3 regions of the Idiomarina sp. H2 genome follow, and region 3 is predicted to be linked to each of the others. Evidence: predicted binding sites of a transcription regulator. Region 3 holds the regulator's gene; each other region holds the start of a gene.

Region 1 (3,282 bases), on a different contig from region 3:
GCGGTCACAAAATGGATGATATGCCTTTGTCGGTTCGCAAGTGGGACTGCCCATCTTGCGGCACTACGGATATAGACCGCGACTTAAACGCTGCCCTCAATATCCGTGATAAAGGCATTCTGGAATTAAAGGCGGCTGGACAGTCGTTTCTGCTTATGGAAGCTGCGTAAGACTCGATACTATCGAGCAACGGCTAGTGAAGTAAGAAGCATCGTCCGTTAGGGCGGTGAGAAGTCACCGGATTTTACCTTTGCTATTGTAGGTAAGGGTATCTTTTCGTGCGGACTGTAAAATGGACTGTTTTAACTGCTCAATACTGTTTAGCGTTGACTGCACCACGCGTTCATTAACCTGACTTTGATGCTGAACGTCAGAGAGGGTGGCCTTAATAGCAGCAACCGCTTCAGCTAAGTCCGCGTCGTCTTTTAACTGTTCGTTGTCAGGGTGTTGAGCCAATTGCTGGTCGAGTTCGCTAATATGGATAAGCGTTTTTTCTTTGGCGTCGGCAATAGCATTAACATCAGCGTGTTGGCGCTCGACAATGGCATTAAGCTCACGTTGTTGTAACAACGCAAGGTTTTCCAGCGAGTCTGCCATATCCTGTAATATCTCGTTAACAGGCGCCAACACGGTCATTATTCGTTGCTGCCGTTACTGAACAGGTCAGACTCAAACTGAGCCAGTTTATTGGCCAGCTGTTCAACGTTAATTTTGTATGAGCCGCTTTCAATGTCGGCTTTAATTTTATCAACTTTGGCCTGGTCAATGCCGCTGCTGTTCATTGCTTTTTCCTGTAAGCCATTCAGTTGCTGCGCTTCGCTGGTTAACGAAACGGCCTCACCACCTTTTTGCGAAACCGCAGCAGGCTTCGCCGGAGCATCGCTCTGTACTTGACGACTGCTGGATTTGCTATCAATGTTGGCATTTTTCAGCCCGGCATTGTTAATGTTAATTGACATGGTTTTTAGCCTCGCTAGATAATATGTCTCGGTTACTTATCGACCACACTTAAAAATACTTTAATAAAAATTTTAGTACGTAGCCTGACGCTCACGTCAGGTTCTGATTAAGCATTTTATAAATTAACAGTCACTTCGTTTAGTCCTGTGACAACCGCTTGTATTGATTTGTTCGACCGTGCGTTCTCAACAACAACCGATTCACCTTTGAGACCATCAGCCAGGGCTCTTCCGGCGGCAGTAATTCGCAACGTTTTATCTTGTGCAACTATTGTAACGCTTTGCCCCTCACATACAAGACATGTATCGCTGGCACTTATTGCCTGACCTGCAGCAATGCGCTTTTTAATGCGGGCTCCAACTAAAGCCGTCATGTCAGTAAACACATTTGAGCGAACCCGGTTAAGGTCAACTTCGGAAAACACTAAATCACTCTCGCTTATCATTTGACCCGGAGCCATAGGTGAGGCTGCGGTAACAACATTTTTGTAGCGATAAATTCGAACAGGCACATAGGTGCGCCAGTTAGTTTTGCCTACACATTCAATTTCAATGGTAGTGTAGCTGTCGAGGTTGGCGTTAGTTGCCAGGCCTACTTTTGGTGGCTGCGAACAAATTTTGGGAGCCATGCGCGGGTCGAGGTTATTGGCAACGACTTCCACACGACCATTATCCGGCGCTGAAACCCGTTGTTCCACATAATTGTGAGCCAGTTCCTGTAACGCTTTGTAATTAAAGCGCAGACTTTCATCTGAACCGCTCGTTTTTGCGTTAACGGAATTAATGCCACAAGTTATAAAAAAAATCGAACTGATCAGCAGCGATTTACGTACTATCATAAAAATTCCTGATGTTATCCGTTAAGGTTATCTGTTCGAGTGCCGAAAAAAACGGTATAACGTCAAAAGATCGGCAGTTCGATGGTTTCAGTATGGTTAATGTAGATGTAAGCAAATACCGTGCCGAAGTAGAAGTAGCCTGCCACATAACAGGAGTGAACAATGGCTAGCATTCTCGATTCAGTGAATCAACGCACACAAATGGTCGGTCAAAACCGGCTGGAACTATTAATGTTTCACCTAAATGGGAAACAACGCTTTGGCATCAACGTATTTAAAGTACGTGAAGTATTGCCATGTCCTAAGCTTACCGCTATGCCGAATCGTAACCCTCTGGTTCGTGGCGTTGCGCATATCCGTGGTCAGGCTATATCCATTATTGACTTGAGTATGGCGACCGGTGGTCGGGCGCTAACCGATATTCAGAATCGTTTCGTCATTATTGCTGAGTACAACCGAACCATTCAGGGCTTTTTGGTTGAAGGGGTTGATCGCATCATTAACATCAACTGGGAAGATGTGATGCCGCCGCCCAAAGGTACCGGAAGAGATGCGTATCTTACCGCGGTGACCAAAGTGGAAGATGAATTAATTGAAATTATTGATGTGGAACGCATATTAGCTGATATTATGCCGGCTAATATGGATGTCAGCGAAGAAGTCGCGAATGCACCTATCAATGTTGCAAAAGAAGATTTAACCATTTTGATTACGGATGACTCTTCGGTTGCCCGCAACCAGATAAAACGTGCATTGCAGTCTTTGGGTATTACGCTCGAAGTCAAAAAGAACGGTAAAGAAGCTTTAGATTACTTAAAAGATAAAGCCAAGGAAGTGGGGGGCTTAGTGCATCCTCATGTGCCCGTTTTGGTCTCCGATGTCGAAATGCCGGTTATGGACGGTTATACGCTCACCGCTGAGTTAAAAGCTGATCCAAATTTACGCGATATTCATGTTATTTTACATACATCATTGAGTGGTGTGTTTAATCAGGCTATGGTGAAGAAAGTCGGTGCCGATGATTTTATTGCAAAATTTCATCCGGATGAGCTGGCGACCGCCGTACAAAAATGGCTGAATACAGAAGTTATTGCGTAGCCTGATGCTATTGCATCAGGTGCGATATTCGACCTGACGTGAACGTCAGGCTACGAAACGAATGAAACTGAAACGGAAGTTGTTTATATAACGTGATAGATCGCGAATTAAGTTTATCGGAATATCAGGAATTTCGTCAGTTCCTTGAACATCAATGCGGTATCGTATTGGGTGAAAGTAAACTGTATCTGGTGAAGAGTCGGCTGAGCCCTTTAATGGGCCGGTTTAATGTCGATTCGCTGTCGGAACTCGTAAAACGCTCAATGAAACTAAGTGAGCGCGCGTTGCGGGCAGCGGTTATTGATGCCATGACAACCAACGAAACCTTATGGTTTCGTGACACTTACCCGTTTGAAATTCTGAACGATCGTATTCTTCCTGAATAT
Region 2 (3,282 bases), on a different contig from region 3:
GCGGCACCACAAGGGTACCGAAAATACCGACCACACCGTGTACCGAAATAGCACCGACCGGATCGTCAATGTGGAGCTTATCCAGCCCAATAATGGAGAGCACGACAATAAGCCCCGCAATAAAGCCGATAACGCCGGCAAGCCAGGGTTCTGGGGTAACAGGTTGTGCGGTAATGGCAACCAGACCGGCTAAGGCACCGTTTAAAATCATGGTTAAATCGGCTTTTTTCCACAACAGCTTAGTAAATAGCAGCGTGGCGATAGTGCCAGCTGCGGCCGAGGTATTAGTGTTTACCATGGCGCGGGCTATGGCATTGGCATCGTCAACGGTGCTTAGCGCTAACTGTGAACCGCCGTTAAAACCAAACCAGCCAAACCAGAGAATGAAGGTACCCAGCGCGGCCAGTGGCATATTAGAGCCGGGTAAAGCGTTGATACTGCCATCACTCAGGTATTTACCGGAGCGCGGGCCAAGTAAAAGAACCGCAGCAAGTGCCGCTGATGCACCGGTTAAATGCACAATGCTGGAGCCGGCAAAATCGACAAAGCCCCATTCTGTCAGCATTCCACCGCCCCAGGTCCATAAGCCCTGTACCGGATAAATGACCGCACTAAGCACGACACAGAACAGCAGAAAGCTCATTAGCTTCATACGCTCGGCAACGGCACCTGAGACTATCGACATAGCAGTAGCAACGAACACCATCTGAAAAAAGAAATTAGCGTCAGCCGCGTAAGCTGAGGTTGAAGGATCGGGGTACATGACTTTGTAGCCGATAACCAGGTAAACAATACAGGCGATGGCGTAGAGCACGATGTTTTTGGTCAGAATTTCGGTGGTGTTTTTGCTTCTGACCAGACCCGCCTCCAGCATGGAAAAACCAGCCGCCATCCACATAACCAGCGCCCCGGATATGAGTAAGTAAAAGGTGTCTACCGCGAAAGTGAGTTGTTGTATGTTTTGTGCTTCCATGATGGGCTCCTTAAAGGGCGTCTTGGTCGGTTTCGCCAGTGCGTATGCGAACGCATTGCTCCAGCGGCATAACGAATATTTTTCCGTCGCCGATATTGCCGGTATGAGCCGCGGCAATGACTACTTCCAGAGCTCGTTCGACGGTTTCGTCGGGAACCGCCAGTTCAATTTTCATTTTGGGCAGGAAGTCGACTTGATATTCGGCGCCCCGGTACAGTTCGGTATGCCCCTTTTGACGTCCTACTCCCCGGACTTCGGTTACTGTCAGGCCTTTACAGCCAATTTCAAACAGCGCTTGCTTCACATCCTCCAGCTTGAAGGGTTTGATTAACGCAACGAGCATTTTCATGGTGCTTTCCTTATTAAAATATTGTTAAGCAACCCTTTAACTTCACGAAGCGTGCCAGAATTTAACTAGCTGATATTTATGAATAAATAATATTTACGTAATTTTTCTGCACAAAAAACGTGCGCCCCTTCTGTGCATTGCACCAAAAGTGCTATTGAACCAAAAGGGTACAGGGGAGATACTATTTACCTACAGTAGCGAATGATTAAGGGTGCAGTGGCATGAGAGTTGGCGCGCGGCAGAGCGATCTTATCGGGCAGACGGATTTACTTCGTATACCGTCGCTGTCTGATTTAACCGGATGCGATATCTTTATTAAATGCGAGTTCCAGAATCCGGGCGGCTCCATTAAGGATCGCGCGGCTAAGCAACTGATTGATGACGCTATGGAACGCGGCGAGTTAAAGCCGGGTATGACGGTGGTTGAAGGTACCGCCGGTAATACCGGTATTGGCCTGGCTGTTGTGGCAAAGTCTTACGGCTTGCGTATGTTAGCGGTCATGCCCAATGACCAGACACCGGAGAAAGAGCGCATGATCCGCTTGCATGGCGGTGAACTGATGGCGGTTGATCCGGTTCCTTTTAAGAACGAAAACCACTTCTACCATACGGCGCGCCGTTTAGCGGAAGAACGCGATGATTGCTGGTGGGCTAACCAATTTGAAAACACCAGTAATGCTCGTGCGCATTACCTTCATACTGGCCCGGAAATATGGGAACAAACCGAAGGGAGAATTGACGCTCTGGTGTCTGTGGCTGGAACCGGTGGCACCATTGGTGGTAACTCTCGCTTCTTAAAAGAGCAGAACCCGGAACTGGATGTTTGGGTGGTTGACCCGGATGGTTCCGGTATCTATGAGTTTTTACGCAGCGGCGAATATGTGTCGAATGGCGGCTCTATGACGGAGGGCATTGGTATTATGCGGCTAGTGGATAATTTCCGCCAGGCACGTATTGATCACGCGGTTAATTTGCCCGATCAAGATTTAGTGACTTTGTCACGTTATATCCGAGACGAAGATGGTATTGTTCTGGGGAGTAGCTCGGCGCTAAACGTGGCTGGTGCGTTGGCCGCAGCTTTACGAAAAGGTCCGGGACACCGCATTGTGACCTTTTCCTGTGACTTGGGTGAACGTTCGGTGAGTAAGCTGTACAACCCGGAATATTTGCGCGGACGCGGGTTAAACCCTGACCCGGAACCCATTGACGTATTAATGACGCGTTATCGCGAGCTTGGCGATAAGGTACTAGAGGTTAACTGGAACAATGACTAAACGTATTTTTGGGTGTTTGTTTTTATTGGTATCAGCAACCGCAGTTCAGGCGCAGGACGAGACGCCGGATGCGCCGTTCCATGACCTTCAAGTTCCGCAGTTTCTGGACATTGCGCACCGCGGTGCTTCCGGTTATTTACCCGAGCACACTCAGGCCAGCACCGTTATGGCTCATGGGCTGGGAGCGGACTTCATAGAGCAAGACGTGCAACTGAGCCGTGACAGCGTTCCGGTCGTTCTGCATGATGAAATTCTGGACCATGTCACCAATGTCTCCGAAGTGTTTCCGGAAAAGCATCGTCCCGATGGTAAATACTATGTGGTCGATTTTTCGCTGGAAGAGCTTAAACAGTTAACTATGGTCGCCCGGCATAAAGATTATGAGCTGGTTTACCCTAAGCGATTTTCTCACCCCGATGTTCACTTTCCTATACAAACGCTGGATGAGGAAATCAAACTGATTCAGGAGCTGAATCGCGTTCGGGATATGTCGACAGGCATTTATATCGAGATCAAATCTCCGCGCTGGTATCAGCAGCAAGGGTACGACGCGACGGCGGCCGTGATGTCTGTCCTGGCTCACAACGGATACCACGACAAACGGCCAACACCGGTTTATCTGCAGTCTTTTGACCCGGAAGTGTTACGTCGCTTAAAGCGTGAATTTAACTGGGACTTTCCGTTAA
Region 3 (3,282 bases):
CGGATGCAGGCGACGAGTCTCGCCAAAACGCTTTAGTAAGGTGTTGTCGTCAGAGTCAATAAACAGAATTTCCGGTTCAACGCCTTTTGGCAAAAAGCTCAGAGAGTCCAGTAGCTCTTCGGAGTGCTCCGGTAAGTTGCGAACATCAATGCTAATGGCTATTTTTTGATACTGCTCTATGACTGCATGCACCAGAGTTGGTAGCAGGCTTATGGGTAAATTATCAACGCAATAAAAGCCTAAGTCCTCCAGTACGCGCAGAGCAATTGTCTTACCTGAGCCGGAGCGACCACTAACAATGATCAGTTGCATGGCGACTGCTCACCTTCGCCCACAAATAATTGATATAACGCTTTATCAGAATCTGCGTGGCGCAGTGCGCGAGTACAGTCTTTGTCGTTCATTCTTCTGGCCACTGTGGCCAATGTTTGTAGATGGTTCTCGTGCTCTGATTCCGGAACCAGAAGCGCGAAGATAATATCGACAGGCTGGTTGTCAATAGAATCGAATTCGATAGGTTCGTCTAAGGTCAGTAATACCGCTACCGGATGATTCGCATTAGGTAAGCGGCCATGAGGAATTGCGATACCTAAGCCAATTCCCGTACTGCCTAAACGCTCACGGTTTAACAGGCTCTCAAAAATGTCATGACGGGTAATGCCAGACAGCTTAGGGGCTACGATTTGACTAATGGTTTCAAGTAGTCGCTTTTTACTTGCGCCCTCGACTGCACACTTGGTGCAGTCGGGGCTTAACAATTCACTCAGTTGCATGGATTAATGTTGTTTCATTTTCTCTTTGTGTTTAATCACCTGACGGTCCAGTTTATTAATTAAACCGTCGATGGCCGCGTACATATCTTCGTGTTTTGCGTCGGCGAAAAGCTCACCGCCATTCACGTGCAGCGTAGCTTCCGCTTTTTGAATCGTTTTTTCAACATTTAGGATGACGTGAACATTAGTTATATGGTCAAAATGTCTTTCCAGCTTGGCAAATTTTGTGTCCACGTAGTCACGCAGAGCTTCGGTAATATCGATGTGATGACCGGTCAAATTAATTTGCATAACGTCTTCCTTCTGCAGTTAACAAAGTTACAAAAGACTTTTGCGTTGGCTCGATGATGGAATGTTTAACGATTCCCGATACTTCGCAATTGTCCTTCTTGCTACTTGGATACCTTGTTCGGCTATCAGTTCAGCAATCTTACTGTCACTTAACGGTTTACTGCGATTTTCAGCAGCGACCATCTTCTTAATTAAAGCACGTATTGCCGTGCTTGAACACTCGCCACCGCCCTCTGTACTGACATGACTTGAGAAAAAATATTTCAACTCAAATACGCCACTTGGGCAGTGTAAGTATTTTTGTGTCGTTACGCGTGAAATCGTACTTTCATGCATATCCACGGCTTCTGCAACATCGTTCAGAACCATTGGCTTCATAGCTTCTTCACCATGCTCAAAAAAGCCCTGTTGGCGTTGTACTATGCAATTGGCCACTTTCAGCAGCGTATCGTTTCTGCTCTCCAGGCTTTTTATGAACCAGCGGGCTTCTTGCGTATGGTTTTTTATGTACTGGCTGTCGGCTACTGACTTTGTTGCTTTACTCAAGGCCGCGTATTCTTCGTTCACTTTTAGTTTAGGTACGCTATCCGGGTTTAATTCGACCATCCAACGACCATTTTTTTTAGTAACGGCCACATCGGGAATAACATATTCAACGGGTTGCTGCGCAACTTGCTCGCCCGGGTGCGGGTGCAACTGTTGAATTAATCGCATAGTTTGGCGTAAATCGTCTTCCGATAGCTTCAGTTTACGCTGAATGGTGCGAAAATCGCGACTGCCAAGTAAGTCCATATGTTCAGTCACTAAGCATAGAGCAACCTGCTTGTATTCAGTGTCGTCGCTTAGTTGACGTAATTGAATGGCAAGGCATTCACTGACGCTACGTGCGCCGACACCTATTGGGTCGAAATGCTGAATACGCTTAAGCACCATGCAGACTTCTTCTGCCTCAACTTCGGGCAGGCGCACAGCTTCAATAATTTCATTAACATCAACCATCAGATAGCCATTGTCGTCTATGGCTTCAATAATGGCTTCAGCTATGGCGGTGTCTTCTTCCGAAAAATGAGAAAGTTGCATTTGCCAAAGCAGGTGATCCTGCAAAGACTCGCTGGTAGAGCCTTGATAGACCTCAAAATCGCCGTCAAAGGATTTACCTGAAGAGGCTGCACCGTTGGCCGGGGTATGACTGGAGTAGGTGTCGTCCCAACTGCTGTCGACCGGCAGTTCGTCAGGCATTTCCTGGGTTTTTATAACGTCGGATGTTTCCCGTTGGCTGTCGTCTCTTTCTTCAATATTGCGAGTTTCGGGTTGGTCCGCGTCGTTACTCGTTTCACCTTCAACCTCCAGCAGCGGGTTGCTGTCTAATGCATCCTGAATTTCTGACTGAAGATCGAGCGAGGAAAGCTGCAGCAGGCGGATGGCCTGTTGGAGTTGTGGCGTCATGGTCAGGTGCTGACCAATTTTTAGCTGCAGACTTTGCTTCATAATGACTGTCCCGGTATCACGTTATAGGGTGAACTGCTCACCGAGGTAAACGTCTCTAACCTGTTGATTCGATAATATACTTTCTGCATCCCCACTGGCAATAAGCTCACCATGACTGACAATATAAGCGTGTTCACAAACAGACAATGTCTCGCGAACGTTGTGATCAGTAATAAGTACACCAATACCACGTTGCTTTAAATGTTCAACAATCTTTTTAATATCAATAACCGAAATAGGGTCAACTCCGGCAAAAGGCTCGTCCAGCAAAATAAACGTAGGCTCCGCTGCCAAGGCGCGGGCAATTTCAACCCGACGGCGCTCACCGCCTGAAAGACTCATGCCCTGACTGTTTGCTATGTGGCCTATATGAAACTCTTCGAGCAAAGCATCAAGCTGTTCTTCACGCTCATTAGTTGAAAGTTCTTTACGAGTTTCCAGAATAGCCATCAGATTATCGCGCACGGTCAATTTGCGAAAAATGGACGCCTCTTGTGGCAAATACCCAATACCCCGGCGTGCCCGTTCATGCATTGGCAGTAAGGTAAGGTCATTGTCATCCAGCAGAATTTGACCTTTATCGCTATTAACCAAACCGACTATCATATAGAAGGTTGTGGTTTTACCTGCACCGTTGGGGCCCAGTAAACCAATAACCTGCCCCTGACTTACTTCCAGGCTAACGTCTTTAACGACTTGTCGGCTTTTGTAGCTTTTGGCTAAATGTTTG

The links. The regulator sigma-54, encoded in region 3, starts transcription at its own class of promoters, with help from an activator protein. The targets are predictions, from matches to a motif close to GTTGGCACGNNNNTNGNNT.
Region 1: the regulator sigma-54 is predicted to act here: its motif matches at 1,908-1,926, upstream of flgA (flagellar basal body P-ring formation chaperone FlgA).
Region 2: the regulator sigma-54 is predicted to act here: its motif matches at 1,363-1,381, upstream of DET62_RS12800 (P-II family nitrogen regulator).

What each region holds. Positions count from the first base shown of each region.
Region 1 is NZ_SNZY01000001.1:21,889-25,170, forward strand. It holds gene DET62_RS14495 (RNA-guided endonuclease TnpB family protein) at 1-170, shown strand, start outside; gene flgN (flagellar export chaperone FlgN) at 235-636, opposite strand; gene flgM (flagellar biosynthesis anti-sigma factor FlgM) at 636-959, opposite strand; gene flgA (flagellar basal body P-ring formation chaperone FlgA) at 1,076-1,798, opposite strand; gene DET62_RS00115 (chemotaxis protein CheV) at 1,961-2,896, shown strand; gene DET62_RS00120 (protein-glutamate O-methyltransferase) at 2,989-3,282, shown strand, end outside.
Region 2 is NZ_SNZY01000010.1:82,647-85,928, reverse strand. It holds gene DET62_RS12805 (ammonium transporter) at 1-973, opposite strand, end outside; gene DET62_RS12800 (P-II family nitrogen regulator) at 984-1,322, opposite strand; gene DET62_RS12795 (cysteine synthase A) at 1,544-2,596, shown strand; gene glpQ (glycerophosphodiester phosphodiesterase) at 2,589-3,282, shown strand, end outside.
Region 3 is NZ_SNZY01000005.1:162,766-166,047, reverse strand. It holds gene rapZ (RNase adapter RapZ) at 1-312, opposite strand, end outside; gene ptsN (PTS IIA-like nitrogen regulatory protein PtsN) at 303-773, opposite strand; gene hpf (ribosome hibernation promoting factor) at 777-1,064, opposite strand; gene DET62_RS08300 (RNA polymerase factor sigma-54) at 1,092-2,552, opposite strand; gene lptB (LPS export ABC transporter ATP-binding protein) at 2,574-3,282, opposite strand, start outside.